Regions from separate parts of the Flavobacterium sp. PL02 genome, predicted to be linked through region 3. Evidence: riboswitches for the same ligand, from Rfam matches in the RefSeq annotation. Region 3 holds a riboswitch; each other region holds the start of a gene.
What was found. A riboswitch is a leader RNA that binds a small molecule or an ion and turns the genes downstream of it on or off. The one in region 3 is predicted to bind cobalamin.

Region 1 (11,323 bases), on a different contig from region 3:
CCATCAAATCTTTTATTGTTATCTCCTGTGTTTATAGCAAGTGACTCAATTTGATATCCTACAGATGAATATGGAATTAATCCAAAACCTAATCCGAATTTACTTCCTAAAGGCATACCTACAGCTAAATAATCTAAAGCTGTTCTTTGTGCTTTTGCCGATTCAGTATCTGTTTTTAATGTACTTGAATTGTATGTTCCCCCTATCGTAAAAGCTGTAAGTTTAAGATTTGCGTAACTCGCAGGGTTCTCTAAATTCATGTGAATACTATCTTGCTCAACTGCAACACCCGACATAGAGCGACTTTCGATAGTTCCTTTAAATCTTACATCTCCAATTCCGTAAAAAGAATAAGGAGAAGCTGTTCCTTGCTGAGCAAAAGATACGAATGACAAAAGTAAGCAAGCGCTTATTATAATTTTTTTAATCATTGTTGATTTTATATTGAAATGTTTGATTCAAACTTTCTAATAAGAAATTTGAATTGGCAAATATGGTATTTTTTAATCGTTTAGCCAAAAAAAGTGCATCACCACCCGTTAAAATTATTATAAAGTTTGAGTAGTCTGCTTTGTATTGATCGATAAAACCGTCTATTTCATAGACGAATCCGTTTACAACCCCCGAATGCATTGATTCGGGCGTTGAATTCCCTACGTATGATTTAGGCTCTTCAAAAGTTAATAACGGAAGTTTTGCTGTATAATTATGAAGCGCTTCGTATCGTAATCGCAACCCTGGAGAAATAGCTCCTCCCAAATAGTTATCATTTTCGTCGACAAAATCGTATGTAATGCAAGTTCCAGCATCGATAACCAATCTATTTTGATTAGGATATTGTAATGTTGCTCCACTAGCAAGTATAATTCTATCGATTCCTAAAGTTTTTGGCGTTGCGTAATTATTTTTAAATGGAAAATGACCTTCATTTGTCAAAAAACAGACATTTACATCATTTTCAAAATTCAAAAACGACTCTTTTTCGACATTTCCGACAGACGCAACGACCAAATCGGTCACTTTTTCAAATTTTTTTAAAATTTTTTTAATTTTTATTTGGAGCTCATTTTTATCAAAAACAAACAATTCTAAAACAGTATCATTCTCAAAAACAGCACCCTTAATACGAGTATTCCCTACATCGATTGTTAAAACCATAGCTTCTTACTTTACGAATGCGAAGATACGAATTGATTTTTTTTTAAAATTGTTTTGGAGAAACTAAAAAACATTCTATATTTGCACCCGCAACAAGCACGGTACCTTAGCTCAGATGGTAGAGCAATGGACTGAAAATCCATGTGTCCCTGGTTCGATCCCTGGAGGTACCACGAAACCCGAATAGAAATATTCGGGTTTTTTGTTTTTAACACTTTTCTGATTTTATTTTCAAAAGAATTTTACCGCAAAGGTCGCTAAGATTTTCACTTATGAATATGTTCAAAAACGCAAAGTTCGCAAAGCTTAATGATGAAGCTTTGCGAGCTTTGCGTTTTTACTTTGCGATCTTTGCGGTAATTTTTTTTTGCGGATAAAAAACAAAAAAATTATTGATGAAATACAGAAACTGCAGGAAAATAATATCCTGAAAAATTTACCGATGCTGTTTTTTCTCCTGAATCAGCGTTAAATATATAAAGATTGTTTATAGAGAAATTCACACCAAAACCTGAATTTAAGGTATTTACCACCAAAGTATTTTTCTTTCGGTCATAACCAATTCCTGCACCATATAAGATATTTGAATTTGTTAATGTAATAAAAGGCGCAGTCAATGACTCTGGAGTACCAGTGTATTTGTAAATTTCTTTACCACCACTAAAACTTCCGTTTTTAGCAATAAAAACATCATTTTTAGCAGCCGTAATAGATCCTGGATGCCAAGCTCCCCAGCTTCCGTAAGCCTGAAAACCTAATGCGATTTCTTTTACTTCAAGAGTATTCGAATCTATACTTATAAGATTTTTACCTCCTGCTGCCCATACTTTTTTATCATCGGTAACAGCAAATCCTAAAACTATACCCGGAATCGTTTTTTCGACTGCCAATGTTGAAGCATTTATTACAATAACCCCTTTTGAAGCAGATAATGCAAAAATATAACCGTTGGCCTTAACAACATCTCCAACCTGACCTGTAACACCTTCGATTTGCCCATTCACTTCCATCGTATTAAGATTAAGCTTAAATATCCCTTTACCAGAAGTCAAAAGAGCTTGATTTTCATCAATACCCACAACTGCACGCCAGTCGTTTCCGCCTTTAGCCGGGACTCTTTTTTCTTCTTTTAACGAATAAGCATCGGCTACTACAACAGGTCCGCCAACTTTAGAAACTAAAAATAGTTTTTTATTAATGATGGTTCCAAATTCTAATGTAGATGATGCCGGTTTTAAATCTTTATCTGGATTTACTTTTACAAAAACACTGTCTTCAATAACTCTTGTATCGTATCTATAAAACCCTACCGTTCCTGTTCCGTGACCAAACCATCCTTCGTTGATCATAAAGAAACCGTTTTCATAGGCTCCCCATGCATGGATATCATAAGTAAGAGAAACTTTTCCGCCATCATTTTTGGCTATCATTGTAATTTTAAAATCTCCCCTCGTTTCTGGTTTAAAGATATAGGTAGAATCAGATCCTACTACTTTTCCATCTATCGCCCATTCAAAAGAAATGTTCTTTCTATCTGCTAATTTTGAGCTTAATTGAAGTGTTTTCCCAACAGTTAAAGTATCTTTTAATTGCTGTTCGCCTTTTATTACTGGTGGCTCTGTAAAATCGTCATCATTATTACACGAAACTGTTAGCATCATCAAAGAAGCAATTGCAATTAATTGCTTGGAAAAAAATCGGTTTTTCATTATTCAATATTTAAAAATTATATTACTTAATTCTTTAAATCGAAATACAATTCACCCTTACAAAAGTTGTATAAATAAACTTTTGTAAAAGCACAGCATATTGCAAAGCGATACGTTTTAATGATTTTTTTAGTGGAGAAAAAGAAAATATCGAAAAGAGAAGCTTCCAAAAAAGGATTGCTTTTGCGATATTATATTTGCAGAAAAAAAATCTCATAAATTCCATTTTTGGCTTACGAGAATAGAATAGACAAACAATACCATTATCACACAAAGTGAAAAGTATTATTCTTAATTCAAGCTTCAATCCCCGAAAGCTATTTATTAGTATAAAAAACGGCAGGTCTTCTGACTTACTCCCTACACCCAGCCTTCCCTTTCTAAATGAAAAGTGACGTATTAAAGGGTTTCAGTTAATGAGTTTACAGCTGCGGGACAGTTTTGGATTTACACCAAATTCCCTTTTAATGTCAATATCATATCGATATGACAACCATTTTCTGTTTCAAAATTTGAGTTGCAAAACTAGTGTTTTCTTTCGTAACAAAGCAATAGTTATTTATTTTAAAGGCCTTGAACATCTCTGCAAACTATAATTTATTTTGAATTATGAAGCTTTGATTTACTGATCAAATGTTAAATCAACAAACAAACCCTATTTGTTAAAAAACCATCAACTAAATATAAAAATATCTTATATATTCGTAAAATGATACCTTATACTTTTATCTACTATTAAAAACACAACCATTTTATGAGTAACACATCTACAAAAGGAATTTGGAAAGTTATTTCGGCCTCTTCTATGGGGACAATGATAGAATGGTATGATTTTTATATTTTTGGGAGTTTGGCAGTGGTTATTTCGACCAAATTTTTTCCCTCCGATAATCCTACGGCATCTTTTTTGGCAACACTGGCTACTTTTGCAGCAGGATTTGTTGTTAGGCCATTTGGTGCTTTATTTTTTGGACGTCTTGGAGATTTAATTGGGAGAAAATACACTTTTATGGCGACCCTTTTATTAATGGGATGTTCTACTTTTTTAATTGGTTGTATTCCTAGTTACGAAACTATTGGTTTCCTGGCACCCGTATTAGTCTTGATCTTGCGTTTGCTACAAGGACTTGCACTTGGTGGAGAATATGGTGGTGCAGCCACTTATGTTGCCGAACATGCTCCTGTGGGACAACGCGGATATTGGACTTCATGGATTCAGACTACTGCAACTGTTGGACTTTTTATTTCTTTGATGGTCATTTTAATCACAAAAAATTCTCTCTCGGCAGAATCATTTGATTCTTGGGGATGGCGTGTTCCGTTTTGGGTTTCGATTGTAATGGTAGGGGTTTCTTATTTGATACGAAAAAACATGGATGAATCTCCTGTTTTTGCTAAAGCAAAAAAGGAAGGAAGCATAAGCGTAAACCCTTTAAAAGAAAGTTTTGGGAATAGATATAATCTAAAATTTGTCTTGCTTGCTTTATTTGGCGCAACAATGGGACAAGGTGTAGTTTGGTACACTGGACAGTTTTACGCCATGAGTTTTATGAAAACCGTAATGAGTATAGATTCTTCACAAGTAGACGGATTACTAGGAATTGCTTTATTGTTAGGTACTCCATTTTTTATAGTCTTTGGGTGGCTAAGCGATAAGATCGGTCGAAAATACATTATGATGGGTGGCATGTTACTCGCTATCCTACTCTACAGACCTATATACAAACAAATGTATGAAACCGTGAATCTGGATAACAAGGTTATTTCGAATACATATACAACTGAAGCCGATAACAATGACAAAAAAGAACATTACGTTATTACAAACAATGAATATTCAGACGGGACAACTGCAGCGATTAAACAAATAAATCATGCTGAAAAAATTAACCCCGAAAGACAAACTACAATCACTATTAATTCTCAAGATAAATGGTCGCTGATTTTTCTGGTATTTGTTCAAGTTCTTTTCGTTACGATGGTTTATGGTCCTATTGCAGCTTTCTTGGTAGAAATGTTTCCTGCAAAAATAAGATACACATCGATGTCTTTGCCATACCATGTCGGGAACGGAATATTTGGTGGTTTGCTTCCTGCAATTTCAACCTATTTTGTAACCCACTCTAAAGAAGTTGGCAAATCCGACTTTTATCTTGACGGCCTTTGGTATCCTATTATTATAGCTTCGATATGTTTTGTTATCGGAATGATTTATATTGACAATAAAGACAAAAATACTCACATCTAATCCTATCTCAATGAATGTACTAAAACGAATATTAGGAATACTATGGATAATACTTTCTATTGCTGCTGCATACTTTTGCATTTTTGAATTTGGATTACCAAAACTTGTTTCCGACAAACAGGATGATTTAGTTTTCGGAATTATAATTTTATTTATCCTTACTCCTCTTATCGTTTTAGGACTTGGTACTTTTGGGTATTTTTCATTGATTGGAGAATATGACAAAAGAAAATAAATTACATTTTTCTATTTGCTAAAACTACTTAAAACAAAAAAGCTGCCTATAACAATCTATAGACAGCTTTTTAACTAACTAACCAAATAAAATTATTTTTTCAAGAACTTCATTACTTGAGTCTTGTTGTTTTCATCTATTGCCTTCACGATATATAATCCTGTATTTAATTCACTCACTGAGAACTGAGAAGTTATTTTTTCGCTTCCGCTAAAGCTTTTCACTAACTGTCCAGTCAAAGAATAAATCTCTACTCTTGAAACCTCAGTATTTAAAGTAAAATAATCTGAAACTGGATTAGGATGTAAGGTAATCGCATTTGGTTTCTCAAAATTCTCTATTGCCAACAATGCTTCCTTATTACCATAAATCCTAAACTCTCCCGGAGGAATTGCGATTGTAGCTGCTACATTAGTAACATTGATAGATGTATTGTCCATTAAATTATACCAAACTCCTGTGTACGGAAAACCAGTAGCAACACTTTGAGTAGTTACATCAAAATTTGCCAGAATCAACACGTCTTTTAACTGCGTTGATGCCAATGCTGCGTTTGTAATTTTTATATTAGGAGATAATGAATTTGTATTAGACACAGTAACTGCCCCTAAAAAAACAGGTTCTACGGTTTTCATGGTAATCATTTTTGTCCAATCATTATAAATTTTGCTTCGGCCTGAATTTCCTAACCAATTACCTGTCCATTGTGGTTGCTGTTTTGTATCAAGTTTACAATCACCAGGAATTGTTCCACTTTCATCATTAACGATTCCGTTATTACATGCAAATATAGAAGCATCCCAACCTAAATCGCCAAAATGCCAAATCATCTTTGGACCAGGAATCAATAAGGACACTGCTCCAATAGCCGACATTCTAGATAAAGCAACATTTAGGTTTTTGACATCATGGCTTGCATTATTACTATTACCATATTGTATGTTCTTGTACATTAATCGTTCTTCGTCATGACTCTCGGCATAACCCATCAATCTATTTGCATCAAAACCATGACTAGTACTTGTCATCCTTGAGATATTACTTTCGGTAGCATATCCCATTGATAATTGATTATATGCATTGGTCATTTTCCCCCACATCATGATTCCTTTACTAGGTGTCTCCTCAATTTTATAATTAGCCCATAGTTTCTCTTCGGCATCACTACCCAAATGCTCAAAAATAGTATAATGTGTAGGATCAAGACTCCAAGAATAATCAGCATAAGATTTTAATACATCTACCCTATCTTGTTGCAAACTATTTGTACACGATTCATCGCCAGCAGTACAATTTTGCGTAAAGCCTTTAGTTAAATCCCAACGCAAACCATCAATTTTATATTCTTCAACCCAATGTTGGATTACTCTTTTTACATAATTTTGAGTTCTTGCTTGCTGATGATTAAAATCCTCCCCAACACTATAACTATGTTTTGCAACAGTATTAAAATATGGGTTATCAGCCGATGGCGAACCCCAACCATCATTATCTGGATCATTCATCCACATTCTCACCATTGGATTTCGACCAAATGCGTGATTTAACGCAACATCTAGAATAACAGCTATTCCGTTTTGATGGCATAAATCAATAAATTCTTTAAGCTTATCCGAAGTCCCATAAAATTTATCTAAAGCCATATGAAATGATGTATTATATCCCCAACTTTCATTGCCTTCAAACTCCATAACAGGCATTAATTCAATTGCATTTATTTTTAGATTCTTGAAATAATCAATCTTATCTATTAAACTTTGATAGTTCCTGTTTGCATCAAAATCGCGAACCAAAACTTCGTAAACTACTAATTTCTCTTTCTCGGGTTTAGCAAAATTTGTTACTTGCCAAGGATATGCTGTTTGTCCTGTTTTTAAAACGGTAACTTCTCGTTCTTGTCCTACTGGATAAACTGGCATATTTGGATAACTTGTTGCTGGAATTCCTGCATCGTCAAAAGGGGATAATACCAATGTAGAATAAGGATCAGCCGTTTTTACTAATGAAGGTGAATTAGCTATTGGCGAATTAGCAACAACCCAATATTGATAGGTATTATTTACTCCCGAAACTAATCCTGTTAACTCTAACCAAAACTTACCCGAAGTTGGGTCTTTTTTCATTGCATAAGTACTAGTAGGAACCCAATTATTAAAGCTTCCTGCTACATATACAAAATCTTTTAGTGGAGCATCCAGAACTAGTGTTGCTTTTGTAGCATCTGTAGTATTATAATTTATTCCATCTACTAAGCCAGCTGGCATAGCTGCCGATACAATTCCCGGATTAACTATTGCTGTAAACTTTTTAATAATCGTTGTTCCACTCTGAGTAATATTTAATTCATAACTCTGATTTCCAGTAATATTTGTATGATTAAATACATAACTCGAAGTACTAGGATTAGTATCTATAACCACTCCGTTTGATTTTAGACTATAACTTGCAACTCCATTTGTATTTGTAGCAGTAATATTCAAGTTTCCTCCACTTGCTACAATAGTATTACTATTTTCTAGTGGTGAAGTTAAACTAGCTTGAAAAGCACCAACCTTAATAAAGAAATCAGAACAAGACGGAGCAAGTTTTAGTGTTTGAGAACCAGCAGCATTTCTAAACACCATTCCCATTTTTACAGCAGCGGCTTGTTGTATTGTTGTCAATCCGAAATAAACACTTGGCGTAATAACAATACTCCATGTACCATTTGGATTTTTGGTCATTAATCCAATTCCGTCATCAGCACCCCAATTTCCTTTTGCAGTTGCCCACGGGTTAGCCTCTGTCCCTATTCCTGCATGCATATACACTTTTGTGGGATTTGCTCCCATTTCATTACAAGTTGCCGATGCAAAAGATGCAGTAACTGTTATAGGTTCGTTAACCTGAAACACAGCAGGCGATACTGTTATTTGCTGCGCATGAGTAATAATACCCCACAACAAAAAGAAAGATAATAGTAACGTTTTTTTCATAGTTTTTTGGTTGATTGGTTAGTTTGTATAAAAAAGGCTACCCATAGGGATAGCCTTTAAATTATTTATATTAAAAAATTAATCTAATGTTATAGTTTTTGCAACATTATCAATTTTAAGAACTCTAGGTCCAGTTGGTCCAGTATATTTGAAGTTTTTATCGCCATCTTCTGCATTAACTAATTCTGCATCAATAGTGTATCCATTACCAGAATAATATGGGTAGTTACGACTATTGCCTGCGCCCCAATTTCCTCCACTTGTAAAGTCATTAGATAAAAATTCTCTAAATGCTTGTCCACTTTTAAGAACAATAGTTACTTGATAGATATCTGTTTGACCTGCAACTAAAGGAAATTCTGTTTCAGCATCACCATCCCATGACCATCCACCTGGAGTTGCTTCTCCAACTAACCAATGAGAACTTGCTAATGGTACGTGATAAGGAGTTGCCTTAAAAGTATAGAAGTTAGAATACTGTGCTTCAGCACCAATTCCTAAAGTAGCTTTAATACGAATATCAACATCATTTTCCTCTTTCTCAATAAAACCTCCGTTAACTAAAGCAGAGTTTAATTCCGCTACTGTCAAAGCTTTGAAACGAGCTGTAGTTGTAGTTACTGCAACAGGAGTTGCAAATTTAGTTCCTGCTTTTGCGATTTCAATAGTATAATTTACAACGGTTGGTGTACCATCGTACTTAGCATCATTCCAAATTACAGTTGTAGCAATCTCTTTTTCACTTTCTTTTGTAAGAACAATATTAAAATCGTTCTGAGGACTTAATAAAACCGGAGCTGTAACTGGTTGTATTACTGGTCTGTTTTCTACATCATCTCCATTACAAGACACCGTTAAAACACCAATGAATGCGATTAAAATTTTATATATATTTTTCATTTTATTTATTTTTTTATAAGATTAGTTAGTATCCTGGATTTTGTTTTAAAGTTGGGTTAGCCTGAATTGTTTTTGAAGGAATAGGCATCAAGTTTCTAAATTCTTCTGTACCACTACCATTTTTAACGCCACCTTTCCATTGCCAGATTTTAGATCCTCCTGTAAATTTTCCAAAACGAATCAAATCTGTTCTTCTGTGACATTCCCAAAACAATTCTCTTCCTCTCTCATCTAAAATAAAGTCCAGTGTTAAATCTGAAGTTGTTATAACACCCGCCTTAGCTCTTAATCTAATTTTATTTACATACTCTAATGATGTTGCAACATTTCCAGATGCTGCACCTCTAAGTGTTGCCTCAGCATACATTAAATACACATCAGACAATCTGTACATTGGAAAATCTGTGTCTGGCACATCATTTCTTTGAGCAGCACTACCATCAGAATTGATATTGGTAAATTTTGTAACAGCATAACCATTACTGAAAACTCCATAATCAGCAATATCCAGAGTTTGTCCATTAGTATAGAAAGTACCTCTTTGATCAGCTGTTGCCGTTGCATCAGGAAATAATTTAACAAATTCTGGTCTTGCTCTTGTTCCTGACCAGCCTCCGTCCATTCCTTGATCGGCACCCACCATCTTACCACCAATAGATGCATGAATAATAAAACTCATACCTCCACCTATTGCTCTAATAGCATTACCATCTCCAACAATTGGGAAGATTACTTCTCTTTGAGCTCCGTTTCTGTCATTATCCGCAGCAAATAAATAACGATATGGAACATCTGCAAAACTATAAGCAGAACCTGTTATAATTTCATTACAAGCAATAGCAGCATCATTGTTTCTTTCAGTTCCTGTATATACTTTAGAATTTAAATAAATCTGTGCTAATAAAAATTTAGCCGCAGTTTTATCTACTCTTCCGTATTCATTTGCACCAGAAGCAGCTAAAGTATTATCCAAATCTTTTAATTCTGACTCTACAAAAGCAAAAACTTGTGCTCTTGATTTTTGTTCTGGATAAAAGAAACCAACAGGGTCGTTTTCAGTAGTAATTGGTACATTTCCAAACAAATCCATTAAATTAACATAAGAGAACGCTCTTAAAAAACGAGCCTCTGCTCTAAATTTAACAATTTCAGCTTTCAAATTAGCATCAACACCTCTTTCTGCTAATTTCTCCTCTGACGTTTGTCTTAAAAACTCATTGGCAATACTAATTTCATAAAAAGCTCTTGAAAAAATTCCATACAAAAACTGATTACTAGGACTCCATTTTTGTCCATTTATAGCTGGTAAACCATCATCAGACCAAGCTACAATAGCTTCATCTGTAGGGAATTCCTGTGTAACAAATAACAATCGTAAATAACTACTGAAATCACCCCCAAGACCAAAAATATCCGGAGAAGCATCTCCATCATTTCCTCCTACATACAAACCTGCATATAACTTCGCCATTACTTGTTTGTATGATGCCGGATCTTTAAAAAAGTCATCAGAAAGGAACTCATCATCATCTGTTGGCTTCACATCTAAGTCACTCGTACATGAAGTAAGGGTCATATTCAATCCTAAAATGAATAGGAGAAAATAAGATATATATTTAAATGATATTTTCATTTTGTTTATTTTTAAAATTTTATTTTTCAACGTACTATTAGAAATTTGCATTTACTCCAAACAAGAATGTTCTGGCTCTTGGATAAACATTATTGTCTATTCCGTTGAATTTTTCAGGATCTAAGCCATCATATTTTGTTAAAACGAAAACATTTTGAACTCCAACTGTAAACCTCAATGAAGCAGCTTTTAGTAACGTTTTATTAAAAGTGTATCCAAGTACAACATTATCTAACTTAATAAAAGAAGCATCTTTTACATAATAATCAGAGTAATTACGTTGTGTCCCATTAGAATTACTTTCAGTAGTAAAACCAGTATTATAATAATCAGAACTAATATTAGACAAATCAGAATCTCTTCTTAAACCTGCTTGTAAATACCCTTTATCAGAACTTACGTTATCAAAAATATAGTTCCCAACACTAGCTCTCCAGTTCATTGTAAAATCGAACTGCCCATAAT
Region 2 (11,323 bases), on a different contig from region 3:
AAGACTCAGAATTACTTAATAATAATTTTGTAGATAAATTTAATGGAGTTGCTTTAAATAGTTTGAACTTGACCAAAGTATATATATTAACTTCTAAAAGTACAGCTTCGGCAAGTGAATTGGTTATTAATGGATTAAAACCATACATTGATGTAATACAAATAGGTGATGTAACTATAGGTAAAAATGTAGGTTCGGTTACTTTGTATGATTCACCTACTTTTGGTAAAACTAATCGAAATCCAAGTCATAAATATGCTATGCAGCCAATTGTTTTAAAGATTGTTAACTCAATAGGTTTTGGAGAATACACTAATGGATTAACGCCTACTTATAGCGTAATAGAAAGTATAAATTCGTTGGGAGTTTTAGGAGATGAAACGGAACCATTATTAAGTACTGCAATTTCTAAAATTACAGGAACAGGTAAAGTAATTTTGCCTAAAGATGGTAAAGAGTTTGAATACTTTACCGATTCAAAATCAATAGATGGTATTCGAAATCAAATGTATGTAGATAAAGCTCCTGAAGGACTTTTGAGAGCATTACAAGATTAGATAGAGAAATAAAAAAGGCTTTCGTTAGAAAGCCTTTTTTAATAAAGTAAAATGTAAATAAATGATTTTAATTAGTCATTGAAGTAAAATCCGTTTGGTCCTATATCAACACTAAATTCATTAGATAAAACTCCTGTTAAAGAATAAATGTAAACATCTCCAGGATCTTGATTGTTTACTGCATCTGCAACATATATTTTATTGTTCTTTACTGCAAAACCATAAAGATTAGAAGTCTTAGTTGCTTTAAATATTGGAGTGGTTGGCAAAGTTGTTATACTAGTTGCTGCAGAGTAAATATCAGATCCAATAGTATAATATAGTTTATTGTTTTCAACAGCTAAGAACCCAGGATGTGTTATACCAGGAAAATCAATTGTTGAAGAAACTGTATTGGTGCTCATGTTGACTTTTACTAATTTACCAGTTGTTTCAGGTAAAGCATAATATGGTCGTCCATTACATAAAACATATAAAGTGCCATTATCTTTTACTAATGAACTAGGAACATCTCCTACTACAAAGTTTGCTGTAACTGTATTAGTGGTAGAGTTGATAACTGATAATGAGTTTCCTTGGCCCCAACCACCTTTATGAGCTATATAAAGTTTACCTTCGGTTTCAATTATTTGTTCTGGACCTTCAACAACAGGAATTGTTGATGCAACAGTATTTGTGGCAAGATCGATTACAGCTACGTAATCATCTGAAGCGTCTCCTGGATTACCCCAGTTTGTAATATATCCTTTTCCATTTGTAAATGCAATATAGCGAGGATTGCTTATTTTTGTACTGATTGTAGCAACGCTTTTAAATGTATATCGGTTAACAACTTCAATTTTATTACCTCTATTTACAATGATGTAAGCAAAATCCCCATTAAAACCAATGCTTTGGGGTACATCTTTAATGTCTTTACCTGGATTTACTAATGAAAAAACATCTTTTTCTAGTTTAAAATCGTTTGATAAATAGGATATGGACCCATTGACTTGTTCAAAAACACCTTCTTCAATAATGAATAATCCACCTTCATAGTTTCCTCTTGGTTCTTGTGGGGTATTATCATCGTCGCTACTGCAAGAAGCAAAAAATGCAGAGCTTATGATTATAGCTAAAAATAGTTTGTTTAATTTTTTCATTTTTTTAAAAGTTAAGATTTATATATACTGTGTAATTTCTTCCAGGCATTTGTCTGCTAATAACTGGCTGATAATTTTCATTCCAAATATTTAGTATTTGAAATCCAAGTTTGTAGCTATTCTTTTTTCCTAAGTCATAATCGATTCCTAGATTACCAACGCTATAAGGTTTTACTTTGGTAGCAGGATTGTTAAAAGGAGTGCTGTAAACATCTCCATTATATAAATATTGAAAATAAGAAGAAACTTTTTTCCAATTATAAGAAACAGATCCAGTTAATTTATGATAAGGAACATATATAAGTTGTTTGTATAATAGTTCTCCTTTAATTAATTGTTGGCTTTCAGAAACGGTATAGGCATAAGTTCCGTTAAGAGTCAAATTGTGATTTTTTATTTTTGTTCTCCATTCCAAAAGTACTTCGGCCCCATAAGCTCTTACTTTGCTTGTGTTTTCTGGAGACCAAGTATCACCTCCGCCTTCAGAAGGGATCCAGCGTAATAAATCTTTAATAGAATTATAATAAGTAGTTACAGATAATGAGAAGTTTTTTGTAAAAAATTCATTACCGATTTCTCCCTGATAAGAAGTTTCAGGTTTTAAATCAGGATTACCGCTTCCTTCCCAAAATAAATCGTTGTAAGTAGGCATTCTAAAATTCTTTGAAGCGTTTAATTTGATACGGTAAAAATCAGTAAATTGATATCTTGTTCCTAAAGAAAAGAGAAAAGGATTTCCGTAATTATCTGTTAATTCCTGACGAACACTGGCTGTATAATCCCATTTGTCAGTTACAGAGTGTTGCAATAATAAACTAGCAGATCCTATTTCTCTACTTACATTGTCAATACTAGATCCATGTCCTTTATTACGATTGTAATCAATAATAGTATTCAGTTTGATTTTATCATTTACATCAAAAGCCAAATCATATTTAATAATAGAAGTTTCAACCTTTCCATAAGTGAAAAAATCTGAGGTAATATTTGGGTAATATTTATAAGATTCTCCGATATGTGCCACTCTTAATTTAGAAGTGAATCGATTAAATATATTCTCCCATTCTAAAAGATTACGGGTATTGAAATCATTGTATTTTGTTTTGGTTCCATTAGGAGAGGTCAAAGAGAAATGACGCTCTGCATCATAAAACTGACTGTATAATTTTAAGGTGTTTTTAGAGTCGATTTTATAACCAAAAGTTGTATTCATACTTGTGTTGTAGTATTCTCCGTTAAGGTTTTTTTGATCGCTTTTTCCAGGATATTTAAAATCATTTTCAGAACTGTTTCTAGAAATACTAACCTGAAGGCTATATTTTTTTGATGAAACATCAGTACGATAATTTACACTGTAAGTATCATAACTTCCTGCACTAAAAAATAAATGATTTGAAAAATTGTTTTTAAAACTCAAATCATTGTTAAGGTGAATGCTTCCACCAATAGCGCCACTGCCATACAGAATACTTCCTCCTCCGGATTTTACAGCAATAGAATTGAAATCTCTTGTTCCAATTGTATTAAAATCAGCTTGACCTAAAAACTGTGAATTAATATTTATTCCGTTCCAGATGACAGCCGTTTGTGCACCAGTAGTTCCTCTAAAGGATGGAGCAGAAGTCATACCCAGGCCATTTTCTTTAAAGTAAATAACAGTATTATAATTTAAAAGGGAAGTTAAAGAAGCCTGATTTCTATTAATAATAGAGTCATTAAGTACCTGAACCGATTGTGAGTCTGAGTATTTTTTGAGGTTAGTGTCGGAAACTATAACTTCTTTTAATTTTGTTATAGAATCATTTTGTGCCAAAAGGAATTGGCAAACTAAGAGCGAAAAACAGATGTAAAACTTTTGTAATGTCATAATTTCTAAACTCTTTTTCCCGAGAGTTCGATATTTGTTAACAAAGGCAGGTCTCCTGGCTTCGCGTCTTGTTGTTTCCCTTCCCGTCCTAAAACAGTGGTTTTGTAGTTAACAACGAGCATCCCTTACAGGACTAAGCTTACAGTTGCGGGTACAGCTCAAGATTTTCGAATGTTGATTTTGATGTTTTCAATCTTCAATTACTTGATTCCCTTTTAATGTGTCTCAAAAAATATAGCACAACCTTAATGAAAGTGCAAATATAAAGTTAAAAAAGCTTATAAATCAATTCTGTTTGATTATTTAATACTATTCATAAACAAAACAAAAGTTGATTTTATTTAGATTTCGACTTTAATTACTTGTCCAAAATCGACTTTGTTTTGGAAAGCATCTTTAAGAGGAAGAGAGTTTAAAAGACATAATATGCTTCTTATTACTCCGGCATGTGCAACAATAATTGCCTTTGACGGTTTTTTAGCAAGTATTTCGTTTTCTATAAAATGAGTGACTCTTTCATGTAAATCGATGAAAGATTCTCCGTTTGGAACTCGAATATTTACGAAATCTTCCATCCACGGATTTAAATCATTTGAAGAAATTTCATCCCAATTTTTCATTTCCCAATCACCAAAATCCATTTCCATCAAACGTTTGTCCTCTTTGTAATTTAAAATTTTGGTTTCTTGTTGGATATGTTTGGCAAGTAACACACAACGTTTTAATGGACTCGAATATAACAATGCATTTTGAGGTAATTGCTTTACAATGTTTTCAAAAATCAAATCATAAGGTTCGGCAATATTTACATCAGTTTGACCGTAGCAAATTCCTTTTTCGCAAACAGTTTCAGTATGACGAACTAAATAAATTTCCATATTGCTATAACACTTAAGTAAAAAATAACTTCGCAAACTTGTTGTGTTGCGCCCAAACAATCTCCAGTATAACCATCAATCCATTTTTGGAAATAACGTGCCAAAAAATAACGTGTTAGGAAAACTGGAATTAATACTAAAAGTAATTGATATTGAAAATAAGAAAGAACCAAGAGAGGTAATAAACCAAAAAAGAAAGAACCTAAAACTTCTTTCCAACTAAAGCTTTTTGCAATAGGTTTGCTTTTGCTTGTAGCATCTTCACGAGAGTATTCATGAGTAAATACAATACTTATTGCGGCTAAACGGCTAATAGAATGCCCAGCAATAAACAATAATAAAATAGTAATTACCGATTGCTGACTTGTAATCGTTTCTATAGTTACTAGTTCAGAAAGTAATTGGAACTTCAATAAAAATAATAATACAACACCAATGGCTCCATACGCACCAATGGCACTATCTTTCATAATGAGTAAGATTTTTTCTTTGGTCCAACCTCCGCCAAAACCGTCACAAACATCGGCAAATCCATCTTCATGAAAAGCTCCTGTAGTCAAGATACCGGCAATCATTCCTATAATTATTGCTGCGGATGCTGAAACTAAAAAGGAGGCACCATAAAATGCTAGAAAAGAAATTCCTCCAACAATCCAACCAATCAAAGGGAAATAACGGCTTGCTTTATTAAGGTAATCAGGATTATGGTCGATATTTTTAGGACAAGGAATTCTTGTGTAGAACATTAATGCAGTAAAAAATATATGGAGCTGTTTTTTCATTTAATGATTTTGTTTTTTTAAGAGAATTACTGAAACTAAAAACTTTTATTTTTTACTAATACCAGCATTCTCAAAAGTAGCCATTTCGTTTAGAAAACCAGTTGCCGATTGTAATATAGGCAACGCAACTGCACAGCCAGTTCCTTCACCTAAGCGTAAATCGAGTTGTAATACCGATTTGACTTCAAGATAATTTAACAGTTTCTGATGTCCTTGTTCGGCCGAAGAATGACAGAAAATAGCATTCTTTTTAATATCAGGATTTATTTTGTAAGCAACTAAAAAAGCTACAGTACAAATAAAACCATCTACAAGAATAAGCATATTGTTTTTATAAGCGGCTAACATTCCGCCAGCCATTTGCATGATTTCAAAACCACCAAAATAAGCGAGTTGCTGTTTTAATTCGGCTTGACCGGAATAATTTTCGATAGCTTTTTTAAGGGTTTTCTGCTTCTCAATTAATTTAGCATCATCAACTCCAGTTCCTTTCCCCACACATTCTTCTATAGAGAAACCCGTTAAAACACTCATCAAGACAGATGCTGTAGAGGTATTCCCAATACCCATTTCGCCAAAACCAATGCAATTACTTCCAGTTTTTGCAATAGAATCAACAATTTCTGAACCTTTCAAGAAACACAATTGTAATTCGGTTTCGCTCATTGCGGGAGCGTGTAAAAAGGATTGAGTTCCTTTGGCAATTTTAGCATTAATTAAATTCGCATTTGTAGGGAAATCATAATTTACACCAGCATCTACGATAGAAAGTTCAATTTTATTTTGTTTACAAAAAACATTAATTGCTGCACCGCCTTCTAGGAAATTACCAACCATTTGGCGGGTTACATCTTGCGGATAGGCACTCACACCATGATTGGCAATACCGTGGTCTGCTGCAAAAACAACAATGTTTGGTTTCATAATCTCAGGTTCCAGAGTTTGAAAAACTGTTCCAATCTGGAATGCCAGCTTTTCTAAAATACCTAAAGCTCCAATAGGCTTAGTTTTTGAATCGATTTTATGCTGTAGCGCTTCTTTAAAAGAGCTTTTAACTTCGACTTTAGGTTTATTATCAAAATCTAATTTCGGAATAAGACTCTCATTTACAGTTTTGATTTCGATACAATCAAAAGTTTCCGATTTTTGCTTCCAGTTTAATTGCTGCAACATCGGCTGATTGTTGTAGTTTGTCGCAGGTTTACCAATACAGAAATAACCAAGCGGTTCTATATTTTCAGGTAAATCAATTATTTTCTTAAACTGATAATAATTTAAAATAGAAACCCAACCCATACCATAACCTTGCTCCGTAAGTGATAACCAGATATTTTGGGCAGCACAAACCGAACTAAATTTTACAGCTTCATTACTACCAACAGTTCCTATAGTAAAATTGTTTAGCACCGAGCGGTCATAAGCAATTATCATCCCGATAGGAGCCTCTTCTATAGCTTCCAACTTCAAGGATTTATAGCGTTCTTTTTGCTCCTCGTCATCGGTTAATAACTCCGCTTTTTTATTATAATCCAAAAATAAATCTTTGATAGCTTTTTTAACTTCATCCGATTTTATGATGTAATACTTAGTTGCATCTGTTAAACCCACCGAAGGCGCCCAATGTCCAGCTTGTAAAGCATTTTGAATAACTTCATCAGGGACCTCGTCATTAGTAAAATGGCGTGTATCGCGGCGTGATTTTAATATATCATCTAAATAGCTCATGTTTTTTCTTTTTAAGAGGTTCAAAGTCGCAAAGGTTCAAAGCCCAAAGCTCACAGCCCATGGCCTCAACTATCCTTTTATTGTAACGGGAATTCCCGAAACCATAAGTACAACAGTATCGGCATTTTTAGCCAAAAACTGATTCATCCAACCTTGTAATTCTGTAAATTTTCTTCCTACGTGCGTATCAGCATGAAGTCCCATTCCGATTTCGTTAGTTACAATTATCAAAGTAGAATCTGGCTGATTGGCTATTTTTAGAAACTCAGCTTTAGCTTCTTCAAGAGATAATGCAACATCATTTTTTGTATCTACAAAAAAGTTAGTTAACCAAAGCGTTACACAATCAATCAAAGCTACTTTACCCGAAAAATCAATTTCGCTCAAATGTTTTTCCTTCTCAATATTTGTCCAGCGTTCGTCGCGTTCTTGTTGGTGACGATCAATTCGATTCTGGAAATCTTCATCCCATTTTCGAGCTGTTGCCACATACATTGGTGCATTTGTAAGTTGCAAAGCCAGTTCTTGTGCATAACCACTTTTCCCCGAACGCTCACCACCAGTAATCAAGTAAACCATCTTTTTTTAATTGTTAGTTGTTAATTGTAAATTTAAGAAGGGCGTTCCCTTCGGGCGGGCTATTCACTATATCTTTTATTTTTTAAAGAAAAAAATAAAAGGATACCGCTATTATCCCTAACGCAATTGCACCAACTATTTCTTTCGTGTTAATTGGTGAAATTCGTGTTTATTCTTTTAAATCAGTAAGGGCAATGTCGACATTTGTTTCCGCAACAGCTTCCTCTTTTCAGATGAAACCATTCCTTAAAAACATAATTTCCGTTTTCCAGATAATAATCGATTCCTTCAATAAGTGTATTGTTTTTTGGCAAAGCCGAAGCTTTATTGTCAGTTGCAATTTCGGGAGTGATTGTATTTACAAAATCATCTATTTTTACCGCACAGACATTTTTAAAACAATTCGGGCACAAACAATCCACAACATCCGAAGGTACAAAAATAGGAGGGAAGTTGTTGCACCAACATTTATTTCCGTCGGGAGAATCACCGCAATTAAATGCAGTTCCACAGCTTGAGCAGTTTTTTACTTTAAGACCATTCATACTGCAAAGATACTATTTGTTCAATTTTTTACGTTTAAAAGTAAACAAGAAATTTAGAAATTGCGCTACCTTTGTCGCTATCCAAATTGTAAAATATGAAATTGTATGATTCAAAATCAGATATGATATAGAATAACAATTCCATAATTTCTTTAAAAACAAATAGTAACTACCCATGAAGTCATCATTACATAAAGTTGTTTTTCTTTTCTCATTTTTAGTATTAATAGGATGTAAGAAAAACGAAAGTACACCAGAAATAAAATCCGAAATAGGACAAAACAGTATCGAATATGCTTCGGGACTTTCTATAAAAAAATTCACTGGATATTCAGTTGTAAAAGTTACAAATCCTTGGCCAGATGCAGGAAAGGATTATACTTATGTATTAAAAGAAAAGGATGGAGTTGTGCCAGATAGTTTAAAAAGTTATACTACAATCCAGATCCCGTTACAAACAATTGTAGTAACATCAACAACCAATATTCCGTTTTTAGAAATGCTTGATGTCGAGAATAATTTGGTAGGTTTCCCGCATACCGACTATATTTCTTCAGAGAAAACCAGAAAATTAATAGATAAAGGTTCTGTGAAAAATGTTGGTCAGAACGAAAAATTAAATATCGAACAACTTATAGAATTAGCACCAAATTTAATTGTCACTTTCGGAGTTGATAATAACAACCCGATGTTAGATAATTTACAAAAAAGCGGTTTAAAAGTACTTATCCAAGCCGATTGGATGGAGCAATCTCCACTAGGAAAAGCCGAATGGATAAAACTTTACGGTGCATTATTTGGAAAAGAAGCACAAGCCAAAGAGCTTTTTGATAAAATTGTAACCAGTTATAACGAAGCTAAGAAATTAGTAGCTTCTAAGAAAGCAACTTCAACCGTTTTATATGGCTCAATGTATATGGACCAATGGTATGTTGCCAAAGGAAATAGTTGGGTAGCACAATTTATGGCCGATGCCAAAGCCGATTATTTATGGGCAAATCTAGAAGGAACAGGAAGTCTGGGATTATCATTCGAAAAAATATTAGACAAAGCCAAAACAGCTTCAGTCTGGATTGCGACAGGTTCTTTTAAATCATTAACGGAATTAGAAAAAAGTAATCCACATTACAGCCAGTTTGATGCCTTTAAAACAAAAAATATATATACTTTCGAGAATAAATTTGGAGCAACTGGAGGAACAATTTATTATGAATTAGCTCCAAGCCGACCAGATTTAGTGTTGAAAGATTACATTAAGATATTTCATCCTGAGTTATTGCCAAGTTATGAATTTACTTTTGCATCTAAATTAAACTAAATCCAATTGGCGAATCAAAAGCGAAATACAATCTTGTTCTTTATACTCGGTTTAGCACTTTTGTTATTATTCTTTCTGGACATTAGTTTCGGGTCTATCACAATTCCTTTTAAAGAAGTTTATACCAGTTTAACAGGAGGAGAAGCAAGTAAATCGACATGGGAATATATCATAATTAATTATCGTTTGCCTAAAGCAATTACCGCAGTATTAGTTGGTGTTGGATTATCGATAAGTGGTTTGTTGATGCAAACATTATTCAGAAATCCATTGGCTGGTCCCGATGTTTTAGGATTAAGCTCCGGAGCAATATTAGCAGTCGCAATTGTGATTTTAGGAGCAGGTTTACTGCCTTCATTCTTAAATACAATTTTGCTATCAAGCTACGGGATTGTAATTGCATCAACATTAGGGAGTATTTCGGTTTTATTATTGGTTTTATTAGTATCACAACGATTACGAAATACAATGGCTATTTTAATAGTCGGACTTATGTTTGGTAGTTTTACCAGTGCCATTGTTGGGGTTTTAACCTATTTTAGTTCAGCTGAACAATTACAGAAATTCACTTTTTGGTCACTAGGAAGTCTAGGAAATCTTTCCTGGTCATCGATTATAGTTTTAGCAGTGAGTGTTAGTATTGGTTTACTTTTAAGTGCGAGTAGTATTAAACCATTAAATGCATTGTTACTTGGGGAGAATTATGCCAAAAGCATGGGACTTAATTTTAAGAGAACAAGACTTGTAATTATTTTTGCCACAAGTATTTTGGCAGGAAGTGTTACTGCTTTTGCTGGGCCAATTGCTTTTATAGGATTAGCCGTTCCGCATATAGCAAAGCTTACATTTAGAACCAGTAATCATGCTGTTTTATATTGGAGTACCCTTTTTTATGGAGGAATAATTATGTTGTTTTGCGACATCGCATCACAATTACCAGGATTAGAAGCTACATTGCCTATTAATGCGATAACATCTATAATTGGAGCGCCAGTAGTAATTTGGTTATTAGTTCGAAAGAGAAATTTTGAGTAAACGTTTTTGCAACAGCTTTGCGAACTTAAATTGCCTATAAAGGAACGCGGATGATACGGATTTACAAAAAGTAAAGCCGCGGATTAATACTGATTTAAAACAATCAAAAATAAAATCCGTTTTAATCCGTGTTTTCGCCTTAGCGAATCCGCATAATCCGCGTTCCTTTCGCAAAGAGTTAGATAGAATTAAAAAGATTTTTAAACCTTAGTTACTTTGCACCTTAGCACCTTAAAGAAAATGAAAAGCATCTTATCAACTTCAAACTTAAGTATTGGCTACAAGACCAAGAAAGCAGCTATAACTATTGCTCAAAACTTAAACCTGAATTTAGAACCTGGAAAACTTATTGCTTTAATTGGTGCAAACGGAATCGGTAAATCGACATTGTTACGAACAATAACAGGAATTCAACATCCACTATCAGGAACAGTTTTGCTAAATGATAAGAATGTACTCGACTATAAACCACTCGATTTAGCACAGAACTTAAGCATTGTTTTAACCGAAAAATTACCGCCAAGCAATCTATCCGTTTTCGAATTAGTGGCTTTAGGGCGCCAACCTTATACAAACTGGATTGGGACTTTGACGCAGTATGATATTACTAAAGTAAATGAGGCATTAGAGCTCACACAAATAAGTCATTTATCACACAAAAAACATTACGAAATAAGCGACGGGCAATTGCAAAAAGTATTAATTGCACGAGCTTTAGCACAAGACACGCCACTTATTATTCTAGATGAACCAACTACACATCTCGATTTATTGCATAAAGTAGCTTTGTTTAAGTTACTTAAGAAATTAACTCACGAAACAGGGAAATGCATTTTGTTCTCTACACATGATATTGATTTGGCAATACAATTAAGCGACGAAATGATTATTATGA
Region 3 (11,323 bases):
AAAAGTAAACCAACGGTCAAAAAATAAATTACTTTCTTCATTATTTATAAAATTAGGGGTTAATAATTCTTCTTTAATGTTTTTGCAATAGCATACTTTTTAAGAATATGCAGTTTTAATTATTTGCTTTTTGCAAAATTCAAATCCTCAGCTTCTTTAAAAGAACTTGTTAATAAATCTGAAGCTCCAAGCTCTGTATATGTTGACACATATACTTTAACAAAATCGATTCCAGGTAAATGCACTTTTTTTCCGTTACTATCTACAGCCCAACTAATATCTATCGAAGGATCTTTGATACCAGCATAACCCCATTCAAAAGTTCCTACATTAAAAGCAGTCCCTTCTCCATCACTTACATCTTTTACAGGCAAGTATAGTTTTGTTCCTTTTAGGGTATAAGAATCTCCTATCCATTGTGGGTAATAATTTAAACGTCTCCATTTTTTTGTTTTAGTAATAAAGTTGGATGTGTTTTTATTATCTGTCCATTTTAAATATTCTTTATCAAACTGCCAATCGGCTTTGCCTGTTACAGCCACTTTGGCTGGATCTGGCTTGAAATAAGTGATTTCGTAATTTTTTGTTGTCGTAGATTTATTATGCTCACTTCCTCCTATCTCATACCATTCATTATCATCTGCAATACCGTTTTTATTGGCATCATACGCTACATATACACTTACAGGGAAAACTTTTACAGTAGTACTGTTAGCAACTGTTTGAACAGTAAAATCTCGTTTGCCATAAGAATTAATAACAGTATGATCAAATTTTGTAACAATGTACCCGCCAAAAGTTCCAAGGTTAATATCTTCTCCCTGATTAAGACTTGCCTGAATATTTTCTAAAATTTCAGTTTTAGTAGTAAACTCATAATTATCAAGAGCATAACTTGGTGCTGGTAAATAATCTATAAGCGATAGCGCTTTTGCTGTATAGGTTTTACCTGTTTCTGAAACTTTAACTTTCGTTGAAGCTTGTTTTACTAATTTATCCAATGTTACAGTAAATTCTACAGCATAATCAGCCGCTTTAGGAGCAATAAATTGTAATGTCTTTGCATCGCCAATAATAGAATCCTTGACAATTCCATCAGTACCAGTTACTTTAACAGTCCATTTGTATTTTGCAACAGCTTCACCAGCGTTTTCAATAACAACTTCTGGATTTATACTTACAACGCTGTATCTTTCTACTGCAAAATTTGGTTCTAATTTTAATGTAACAGAAGCGTTTTTAACGGGTTCAGGAGTTGTCTCAGGCTTTGAATCATCATCGTTACTACAGCAATAAAAAGCACCAATAGCTACTAAAATCAAACTATATTTTAAATATTTTTTCATTTTCTTATTCTTTTACTTTTCTTAAATTGTATTTTTTTAATATATGAAGATCTGCTGCTCCTGCGAATCTTGTTGCCATTGATGATTGCTGATGACAAAGTCCCATTGGCTCACTAACACAGTTTACAATTTTTATAAAATTTATTCCTGGTAGATTTGCTTTATTTCCATTTTTATCTACAGCCCAGTCTATATCAATATCAGGATTTACAGCATTTACATATCCCCATTCAGGAGCTTCAAAATTCCATAGTGTAGTTTGTCCGGGACGGAGTGGTGTAAATTTTACATTTAGCCTGGTTCCTTCATATACAGCAGTATTTTGAGTTGCCCAAGCAGGGTAATATTCTTTTTTTGTCTTAGATCGTGGTAAATAATACGTTTCAGAATTATTATTTTCGCAATAAATGTGTTCACGATCTATAAATGGATCATTAGGACCACTTACTACTACAGGCTTTCCTATGGCAGGTTTATGGTATGTAATCTTAAAGTTTTTGGTAGTATTTTCTTTAGTATGCTGGCTTCCTATTATTTCGTACCATTCATCATCATCTGGTTTTCCATTACCATTTTTATCATAGGCTACAAATAGTAATCCTGGAGCTGGGGGATTGCCCTTATCGGTTAAATTTCCTCCATAAACTCTAAAATCTTTTTGTCCTGCATTATTAATAACAGTATGATCAAACCCTACAATAATAGATCCTCCAAAACCACCTAAGTCTAATGGATAACCAACACTGGTTTCATTAATCCTGCCTAATGCTACTCGCATTATATCTTCTTTTGTAAAACCATTTTTAAATAAATCATTGGCAAACATTCCCGGTGCAGGATCAAAATCGTAGATTGCTGTTATATAAGGATTGTAATTTTTAGTCTCATTAGTAACATTTACTAGTGTTTTTTTGCTTCCTTTTTTTCCATCTGCCGATACATTTAATGTCAATTCGTATGCACCTGAGTATAGTGCTATGAATCTTAAATCTTTAGAATTTCCAACAATAGAATCTGTAGTTTTATTAACTGGATTTTTAGTCATTACCCATTGATATGTTGGGTTTGTTGCAGTAGCTGAAGCATTTATATTTAAGACACTAAAGGTCCCTATATCATGTTTTTCTTGAAGTGTAATTGCTATTGTATTCTTAGCCACGTCTACTGGTTTTGAGTCATCATCATTACTACTGCATCCTATAACTAAGAATGCAAGGAATAATAAATGGGTTAATTTTTTTTTCATGGTTTCTGGTATTATAGTTTAATTTAAAATCCTTTTTTATTTATGGTCTGGTAGGGATATTTTCTCCTAAAAGATGCAAATCTGTAGCACCCATTATTTCGGTAGAAGTTTCTCCTAACCATCCGGCTTGCTGATTAAGTGCATTATAAACTTTTACGAAATCAACTCCTGGCAAATGAATTTTGTTTCCGTTTTTATCTATTGCCCAATCAATATCTATTGCAGAATCATTATCATTATTTGGGGCATTATCTGCATATCCGTATAAAAATGCGTACTGAACAAAATAGCTTCCAGTTCCGCTTTCATCAACAGCATTATCTGGTAATCTTGTACCTTTAAAAGTGATTTTTTCCTGATCTTTGAGCCATTTTGGCCAATAATCTAAGGAATGATTATAAGCGTTGTTTTGGGCTAGATAACCGTCTTTGCCTTTGTTATCTTTCCAGTATATATATTCTACATCTGTAAATTGTACTGTACCTGTACCGCCTCCTGGAACGGGAATTTTATTAGGATCAGGTCTATAATAGGTGATTTCATAATTCTGAACTGTTTTTTCCATTTTATGCCCAGCTCCTTCTATTTCGTACCATTCATCATCCGGAAGACCGTTTTTATTTTTGTCGTAGGAAACCATTATAACTCCTGCTTCACTACTCCCGCCACGCATAGTTTTATCAGGATTAGGATTGGCCTCTGCCCAAAAAGCATTACCTAAAACTCTAAAATCGCGTTTGCCTTTTACGTTTACAATTGTATGATCGAAACCAAAAACAATATAACCACCAAAGGCTCCAAGCGAAATCAGATCTCCGTTTTTCTTGGCTAGATACGTATTAGCTCTGCTTAAAATTTTATCATACGTTTCACCGTCATTCGCTGCAGGCAAATCATTTATAAACTGTCCCGGAGCAGGTTTAAAATCAAATACTTTGGCAATAAATGTTTTATAATCCTTAGCTTCCTTGCTTACGTGTACTTTAATTTTTTGTGTTTGCGTATTTCCGTTATCAGTTATAACTACTGTAAGTTCATACGTTCCTATTTCTGTTGCTGCAAATAAGGCTTCTCTTGCAGTGTTGTTTGCCAAAGAATAATTTTCTGAAGGAGAATTTGTTACGCTCCAACTGTAAGTTGCATTTGCGCTTACGGTACTATTTACAGTAATTGGTACTATTGTAGCCCTTTGTGCATTGTACTCATTGTTACCAATACCACCTGTTGGCGGATTGCTATTATCAGAACTATCGTCTCCACTAGAACAATTGGCTACCAATGCTGCTGCGAGTATAAGCAATAGCGTTCGGAAATGTTTTAAAGATTTGTTATACATGATTTTACTATTTTAGTTTTTGGTTATAAAAGCAATATGTGCAGGTATATTTCCTGCTGTAGTTTTCCATTTTAATTTTCCATCGGGTGTAAAGCAATAGATATAGCCTGTTACGACATAATTTTGTGCATCGGTGATATAAATTTCTTTGGTTTCGGGATTTACCTGTAGTCCGTAAGGAATCATTATTTGTTTATCTGTACCGTCTGTGATTATCTTGTCGCTTATTATCTTTTTGGTTTTAGTGTCTAATATTCCGTAGGTTACTTTATTACTATTAGTAAGATAGCTCCACGATACACTATAGAAATAGAGTAAATCATCTACTAAACACATTCCTAGAACCGGAATATCGAGTTGCATTTTTTTCTCATCCGTTTTGGTATCAATTACAAAAAGATTTGATGGTGTATTGTAATAATCTCCTCTGGAACTCACATAAATATCTCCTCTACTGTCTATTTGCATACTGTAAAGATTTATACCTACATCTATCTTTTTTATTTCGGTAAAAGTCTCAAGATCAATCACAGATACGGTTCTGTCATAATTAGGAACTCTATAACCTCCAGAGTTTGCTACATATAATTTTCCGTTACTTACCACCATTTGCTCTGGCTGATAACCTACATTTACTTTTCGTTTTATTTCTAATGATGTCGTATCAATTTCGGCCACAAAACCTATCTCTGCATTAGGATCTATGGCTACAGGACCAGAATAGGAACTTACATAGGCTTTGTCTTTATAAAAAGCTACATATCGGCAATTAGGAATATCAATTTTTTTGATACGTTTTGCCGACCATTTATCGATTACTTCAACTTTATTCGAACAGTTTATTACAGCATAAACCTTGTTGCCATAAATTTTTATATCGTTACCTACATCTCCCAATTCTTTTATAACTGTAGGATTTCGTTCCGAATAAATATCGGTAGTATAATTTCCGGTTCTATAATTAAATATATCGATGCTCGCCCGGTTCATCCCCATATTACCTTCGTTAAGCAGATAAAAACCTTCTATCTTGCCATCACTTCTTGGTGCAGCAACGCTTTTATCCGAAGATGGAAAAATGGTTTCTTCTTCTCTACAAGAAACAAAAGCAAGGGCTATAAATAAACCGAGAATTAATTGTGTAGTTATCTTTTTCATAGCGCAATACTTATTATAAATTTCATTGTACGTCCCGGCATCGGATAATTGTATATAACCTCATACTGCTGATTAAGTACATTGTTTACCTCTATTGTTCCTTTTATTAAATATTTGCTTAAAGCAAAAGACTTTTGTACTGCTAAATCGTGTGTGTACCAAGGCTGAATTTCATTGATTTTGATATTGTTGACATTACCATTATATCGTTTTCCTACATAAACAAAACTGTAGTTAAAATTCCAGGTTTTATAATCAGCATTTAATATCCCAGAACCACTATGCCACGGTGTATAAGGAATCTGATCTCCGTAAGAAGACAATTCTAAACCTGCAAATTTTGTATAATCTCTACTTTCAGAATAAGTGTAGGTAAGATTTGTAGCTAAGTTTACATTACCAATATGCATTCCTATATTAAGAACAGATTCTATTCCTTTTCCTTTTACTTGTCCCATATTGGTCATCATCCATCTGAATAAATTTCCTGTTGGAGCAGCCACAATTTTATCTTTGGTATTGGTATAATATCCATCAATCTGAATAGAAAGTTTGTCTAAAAAAGCATTGTTTACAGGTAAATTATAAGTAAATCCAACATCGTACTGATTCATATATTCGGGTCTCAAAGTACTAGATCCGACCATGGTATAATACAAGTCATTAAAAGTGGGCATTCTGAAAATACGTTTTGCAAATGCTCGTAAATTAAAATCGTAGTCTTTAAATGGTGTATAACCAAGGAATAATGCAGGAGTAAACTCTTTTTTGTCGGGAGCTTTTGCGTTATAGCGCACTTCTTCCTGAACATAAGTACCCACAACACTACCTAAAGCTTTAAATTGCCCCAGTCTGAAGGAACTTGCCAAAGAAAATAATGCTGTATAGCGTTGCGGAAATGAAAATTGGGTTTGAATGCCTTTTCTTGTAGCATTTAGTTTATTGTATTGAAAATCTGTAGATAACGAAACATCCCATGTAGGTAATATGTTGTACATATTTACTGCCGAGAAATATATTTCTTGTTGGTAATAACTATCGTCAGATTGTGCTCCTTCGGTTACTGTTTCTCCTAAAATATGGGCAGTATCTCTGGCAACATAATGTGTATAATCATAAGCATATTTTGCCTTTGCCTGAAATTTATATTTTTTTGTAAAATCCTTTACTATAGATGCCTGTGTGAAAAAATTTTTATCGTACTGTCTAAATCCGTCAGAAAACTTATTTTCTACAATTGCTCCCGGTGCTCCCCTATCCGAATCGTAATAATAAACTTTGGCATCCCAGGAACCATTATTTATTTTTCCGTAAAGTCCAGATTCAAATCTGAATGCTTCAATATCACTATTATGTCTTGTTGCAGTAGTATCGTAGGCTACAGTACCATCCTGATTGTTTCTTTTGTATCTAAATTTATATTGACCGTTAGATTTTATATATTCAGAACTTACGCTCATGCTTACTTTATTACTAAGCTTTTGTTCCCATCTAAAAGACGGATCAAAATAATTTATGGTCATGGTTTTAAACCGCACCAATAAATTAGTTTTTTTATCTCCTTCAAAAACGGGACGTTTGGTTCTTAAATAAATGGTAGATGCTGCTGCAAAGTCTTTTGCAGACTGAAAGATTTCACTTTTCTGACCGTTATACATGGTAAGAGATTCCATGTCGTCTAGGGAATACTTACCCAAATCAGTAACTCCGTTTTGCGCATTACCTAATTGGATTCCGTCATAAAAAACACCTACATGGTGCGTTCCCATATTACGGACATCTACAGTTTTAAGTCCGCCAAGACCACCATAATCTTTAATCTGGACTCCGGCAAAATAACGAAGCGCATCGGCAACATTATGACTGGCAAGATTTTCTAGTAATTTCCCCGAGAGGCTTTGCACAGGAATTACTTCCTGGTATGGTTTTGCCTTAAGAATTACTTCTTTTAGTTTGCGAATGCTATCATTGGTTGCTTGCGAATGAAGCAAAAATGGAGTAAATAAGATAAAAACGAATAAAAGCTTTTTGTTTGTATTATACATCACTAAATAAATTATAAAAACTTTTCGCGATGTAATAATCAAGAAGCATAATAAGAAAGTCCCGCTATAAAATAACAGGCTAATTTTCTTGTTCTTCAACTTTATTCCTCGAAAGTTTTAAACTATGTGATTTTGGCAGGTCTCCTGACTTGTTCTATCTTTAAACAACCTTCTCATCCCGAGAATCGGGACAATGGCATTAGTAACGTTTAAAGACTTATTATAGAACTTACAGTAGCGGGTCTGTTCAGGATTTACACCTGATTCCCTTTTAACTATTTCTTCTTAAAATTTTAAGAAAAAGTAGACCAAAATTTTGAGCAAATATATAACATAAGTTTATGAAAAAAAGTTCTTATTTAATTTAATTACAATTAAGACAATAAAACAAGGGCATAATCTGCTAATTTGATAATTTTCATTTATATCCAATAAATTTAAAAATATGACAATATATCAGTTTGAAAACTAGACGATTCTTGTAAAAAAACAATATCTCGATATTTCGACATCCATTTAGTTACCTCCTATTTTTTAATAAAATCTAAAATAGTTCATCATTGTTTTTTACATAAAATGTATATTTGATTTTCTCTATTTCAATATTTAGAAAGCCTTTATAAATTAGAGAAACTCAATCTTAAACTCAAAAAAATTAGCATAAAAAATGGAAGTAAAAAGTTTAGAAAACATTGATATTAAAGATCTATTAGCGGTTATTAATTTATCTTTTTCAGATTATATCGTGCCTTTTAGTCTTAATTTAGAGCAACTTAAAGCTAAGATTTCTGCCGAAAATATTAAATTAGATTTGTCTATCGGAGTTTATGCTGAAGATAAATTAGTTGGATTTATGCTGCATGCTTTAAATACTACAAACGAAGAATTTGTTGCTTATAATGCTGCAACTGGTGTTGTTCCAGATTATAGAGGAAAAGGTTTAGTTGGTAAAATGTATGATATTTTAGTGCCGAAATTAGAAAATCTTGGCGTAAAGCAAATGGTTTTAGAAGTTATAGAAGGAAATCATCCTGCAATACGAGTTTACGAAAAGATGGGTTATACAATACATAGAAAACTAGATTGTTTTAAAGGTAAAGTACCGGCATTAGATATAAATCCTAAAGTTGATATAAAGAATCTTAAAGAAACTCAATGGGAATTGTTTAAATCTTTTTGGGATATAGAACCTTCATGGCAAAACGATATTATGGCAGTGAGCAATAGTATAGAATTTAGCCAAATTCTTGGAGCTTATATAGATGCTGAATTGGTAGGTTATGCAATATATAATCCTACATCCAAAAAAATTAATCAAGTAGCTGTAGCTCCTAATTATCGTCGTAAAGGAATTGGTACGAGTTTATTTAATCATATTAACAATGCTGTGGATCAAAATGAATTATTAGTATATAATGTTCAGAATAGTTCTGCAGAAGCAAAAGGATTTATAAAAAATTTAAATATACCATATACAATTTCGCAATTTGAAATGAAAAGGAATCTTTAAGTAAAAAAGAAATACAAATTTTCGGTTGTAAAATTAATTAGGCAAAAGAATTAGTGACAATTAGTGTAATTCGTGTTTAAAATTGATTTATAATATTTGAACCTAGACGAAAGTTTACTAAAATTTGATTTTTTTTTATAATTTTTCAGCAGAATTGTATTTTTAATTATATCAGTTATTTGGAGCTGTTTTTTATAAAATTTTAAGTAAGATTATTACTCAACTTAGTCATAAAACTCACATAGTCTGAGTCTTCCATTAGGAAGAACCTATATTTTTTAGTATTTTTGCACCCTTTTTTACACAATATAATACAACAATGGCACATTCAAACAATGATTTAATCCGTTTTTTAGAAGCACAAAACCAGCTGTATCTTACCGCTCTTTCTGAAATTAAAAAGGGGAAAAAAGAAACCCACTGGATGTGGTTTATTTTTCCACAAATTACGGGTTTAGGCACTAGCGATACAGCCAATTTTTATGCTATTACCGATTTAAAAGAAGCTACAGAATTTGCAGCACACCCAATTTTAGGAAAACACCTTGTTGAGATTTCTGAGCTTTTATTGACTTTTAAAATGAAATCAGCAGAATCACTTCTGGGAGAGTTAGATGCTAGAAAATTACGTTCTTCGATGACTCTTTTTAGTTTAGTAGAAAACTGCCACCCTATTTTTCAGGAAATATTAAATGCTTTTTTCTCTGAAGAACAAGACCCACGCACCTTGTCCATTATTAATTCAATTATAGAGCAATCTATTGAAACAACTACGCTGTAATTATACAGTAATGTAATAGATTATTTACTCAAAAAAAGACACTACATTGTATTTGCTTTCGCAAATCGGTAGTGTCTTTTTAGTTTTGTTAATTAGTAAAGAAATTCATCAATAAATTCGTTTTCTTCATTGATATATAGATAATATGAACTAACATTTACGTCATCATCTTGGTGATGAAGTTCTAATCTTATTTCGATACATGGTGTCGGAATGAATTCATGATCAACTAATATTGAGATTGATTTATTTACAATCTTACTTATGTTGTCTAAATATTCTTTATCAATATTATAATAATATTTAATAGCTAAATTATAAAACTCTTCTTTCTTATCTTAAATGTCTTTATAGGAGTCCATGTTATGTATTATTAATGAAATGTAAAATATTCATTCTTTTAGTATTAGTAATAGTTACAATTTCAGAAGTACTAAAATTTATTATTATTGATAATTTATTTTTTTGATCTCTGTATTAGCTCCTCAAAGTACACATTATAATCAAATACTTCTTTGATCTTGTTGTCTTTGTATAAGGTAATATATGCTTGGTCTTTAATTTTAACTATAGAATCCCCTACTTCTACTTGATCCCAAAAATAATTTTCTAAGGGAACAACATTTGTACTTGTGAGTTTTAGCATAGGAGTACCGTGTTGTGCTGAATCAACATATTTTTCAGCTACAACACCAGAATATGACTCTCCTTCTCTATTTTTAAGTACTCTTTTATAAAAAGCTTCATTCCCAGAAAGATAATTACCTATAAAAATGAACACACCTACTAGTATTGCGAAAGCCATTAATCTAAGTATTTTTTCTGTTTTTTCAGACATATTCATTTATTTGTAAATCTTACCTTCACACTCAAAATTAAAACTCATAACAGTATCTTTTTTATGAATACTAAAAATTAATTCTCCTTTCTTTTTTATTATAGTATCACCAATAGTAATATCTTTTTTATAATTTGACCACCACATATCGCTTATATTAGAATTACAATCGTATTCTTTTTTAGTTACCGGATTTATTCCTTTATAATCAAATCGAGAATCAGTATCGCTCGGAATTTTTTGTACGATTAAAAGACATTCATCTACTCTATAATATTCAACTGTAGAGTAGCAATCTCTAATCGGACCACAAGAAAATATGCATAAAGACAAGCAAAATAAAATTGTATATTTCATGTTTTTAAAATGTTTTTTTTGGTATTGATACCTCCAATTACTCTAATATATCAATATAATATTGATTGGTAATTAGTTAATTGCATTTATAAAATATATTATACAGCATATGTAAAAAATGAAAGACGGTATTACAAAATAAAAAGCTTTAAGAGGTTTTTTAAATTTATTTTTAAGATAAAATTGAAGCACTTTTATTGCTAGTATTAAGTTAATGATGAAAAGAGGCAAGTGAAAAAAATATGATAGTATAACTTTTGATCCTCTAATATAAGTACCATAACTATTAATTCTATTATCTATCATAATAATTTCCAAAATTAGAAGGATTATTAGAATAGTAAATGAAATGTAGGAAGTTCTTAGTGTTTTATTTTTCATATAGTTAAATTCCAACCACTTTTGCTTGAATATATACAAATATAACATTGATTTACAATCAGTGTTTACAATAAGAATTAAAATAAAAAATTCCCGTTCGCTAAAACAGGAATTTATGTAGGTCATAATTGTTCAATCAGTTCTTGAATATTTATCCTATTCATATAATTGGTATCAACAAATTTATAAGTAATAAGATAATCTGTATCGATAACAAAAACCGCAGGAATAGGTAATTCGTTGTTATCGTTCTCATTATAGTTAGATAACTCTATTCCTAGACTCTTATAAGTGGGAATTACATAATTTTGAAGTTTAAAGGAAA

Region 1: linked by a shared signal. The riboswitch ahead of SHI72_RS10595 (DUF5074 domain-containing protein) and the one ahead of SHI72_RS14680 (TonB-dependent receptor) in region 3 are both predicted to bind cobalamin.
Region 2: linked by a shared signal. The riboswitch ahead of SHI72_RS08045 (TonB-dependent receptor plug domain-containing protein) and the one ahead of SHI72_RS14680 (TonB-dependent receptor) in region 3 are both predicted to bind cobalamin.

What each region holds. Positions count from the first base shown of each region.
Region 1 covers NZ_JAYGJP010000002.1:597,684-609,006, forward strand. The annotation lists gene SHI72_RS10580 (hypothetical protein) at 1-431, opposite strand, end outside; gene SHI72_RS10585 (type III pantothenate kinase) at 424-1,158, opposite strand; tRNA gene SHI72_RS10590 (tRNA-Phe) at 1,259-1,331, shown strand; gene SHI72_RS10595 (DUF5074 domain-containing protein) at 1,548-2,867, opposite strand; cobalamin riboswitch at 3,188-3,380, opposite strand; gene SHI72_RS10600 (MFS transporter) at 3,622-5,115, shown strand; gene SHI72_RS10605 (DUF6814 family protein) at 5,126-5,350, shown strand; gene SHI72_RS10610 (alpha-amylase family glycosyl hydrolase) at 5,443-8,325, opposite strand; gene SHI72_RS10615 (SusE domain-containing protein) at 8,404-9,225, opposite strand; gene SHI72_RS10620 (RagB/SusD family nutrient uptake outer membrane protein) at 9,251-10,858, opposite strand; gene SHI72_RS10625 (SusC/RagA family TonB-linked outer membrane protein) at 10,896-11,323, opposite strand, start outside.
Region 2 covers NZ_JAYGJP010000002.1:27,154-38,476, reverse strand. The annotation lists gene SHI72_RS08055 (S41 family peptidase) at 1-557, shown strand, start outside; gene SHI72_RS08050 (YncE family protein) at 629-1,699, opposite strand; gene SHI72_RS08045 (TonB-dependent receptor plug domain-containing protein) at 1,704-3,566, opposite strand; cobalamin riboswitch at 3,594-3,829, opposite strand; gene cobC (alpha-ribazole phosphatase) at 3,908-4,444, opposite strand; gene SHI72_RS08035 (adenosylcobinamide-GDP ribazoletransferase) at 4,429-5,226, opposite strand; gene cobT (nicotinate-nucleotide--dimethylbenzimidazole phosphoribosyltransferase) at 5,272-6,951, opposite strand; gene cobU (bifunctional adenosylcobinamide kinase/adenosylcobinamide-phosphate guanylyltransferase) at 7,021-7,530, opposite strand; gene SHI72_RS08020 (DUF5522 domain-containing protein) at 7,713-8,075, opposite strand; gene SHI72_RS08015 (ABC transporter substrate-binding protein) at 8,251-9,393, shown strand; gene SHI72_RS08010 (iron ABC transporter permease) at 9,400-10,428, shown strand; gene SHI72_RS08005 (ABC transporter ATP-binding protein) at 10,669-11,323, shown strand, end outside.
Region 3 covers NZ_JAYGJP010000004.1:307,082-318,404, reverse strand. The annotation lists gene SHI72_RS14705 (DUF4465 domain-containing protein) at 1-41, opposite strand, end outside; gene SHI72_RS14700 (hypothetical protein) at 120-1,346, opposite strand; gene SHI72_RS14695 (hypothetical protein) at 1,351-2,592, opposite strand; gene SHI72_RS14690 (cell surface protein) at 2,633-3,928, opposite strand; gene SHI72_RS14685 (YncE family protein) at 3,941-5,086, opposite strand; gene SHI72_RS14680 (TonB-dependent receptor) at 5,083-7,131, opposite strand; cobalamin riboswitch at 7,248-7,459, opposite strand; gene SHI72_RS14675 (GNAT family N-acetyltransferase) at 7,799-8,641, shown strand; gene SHI72_RS14670 (DUF1810 domain-containing protein) at 8,961-9,422, shown strand; gene SHI72_RS14665 (hypothetical protein) at 9,880-10,260, opposite strand; gene SHI72_RS14660 (hypothetical protein) at 10,267-10,617, opposite strand; gene SHI72_RS14655 (peroxiredoxin-like family protein) at 11,121-11,323, opposite strand, start outside.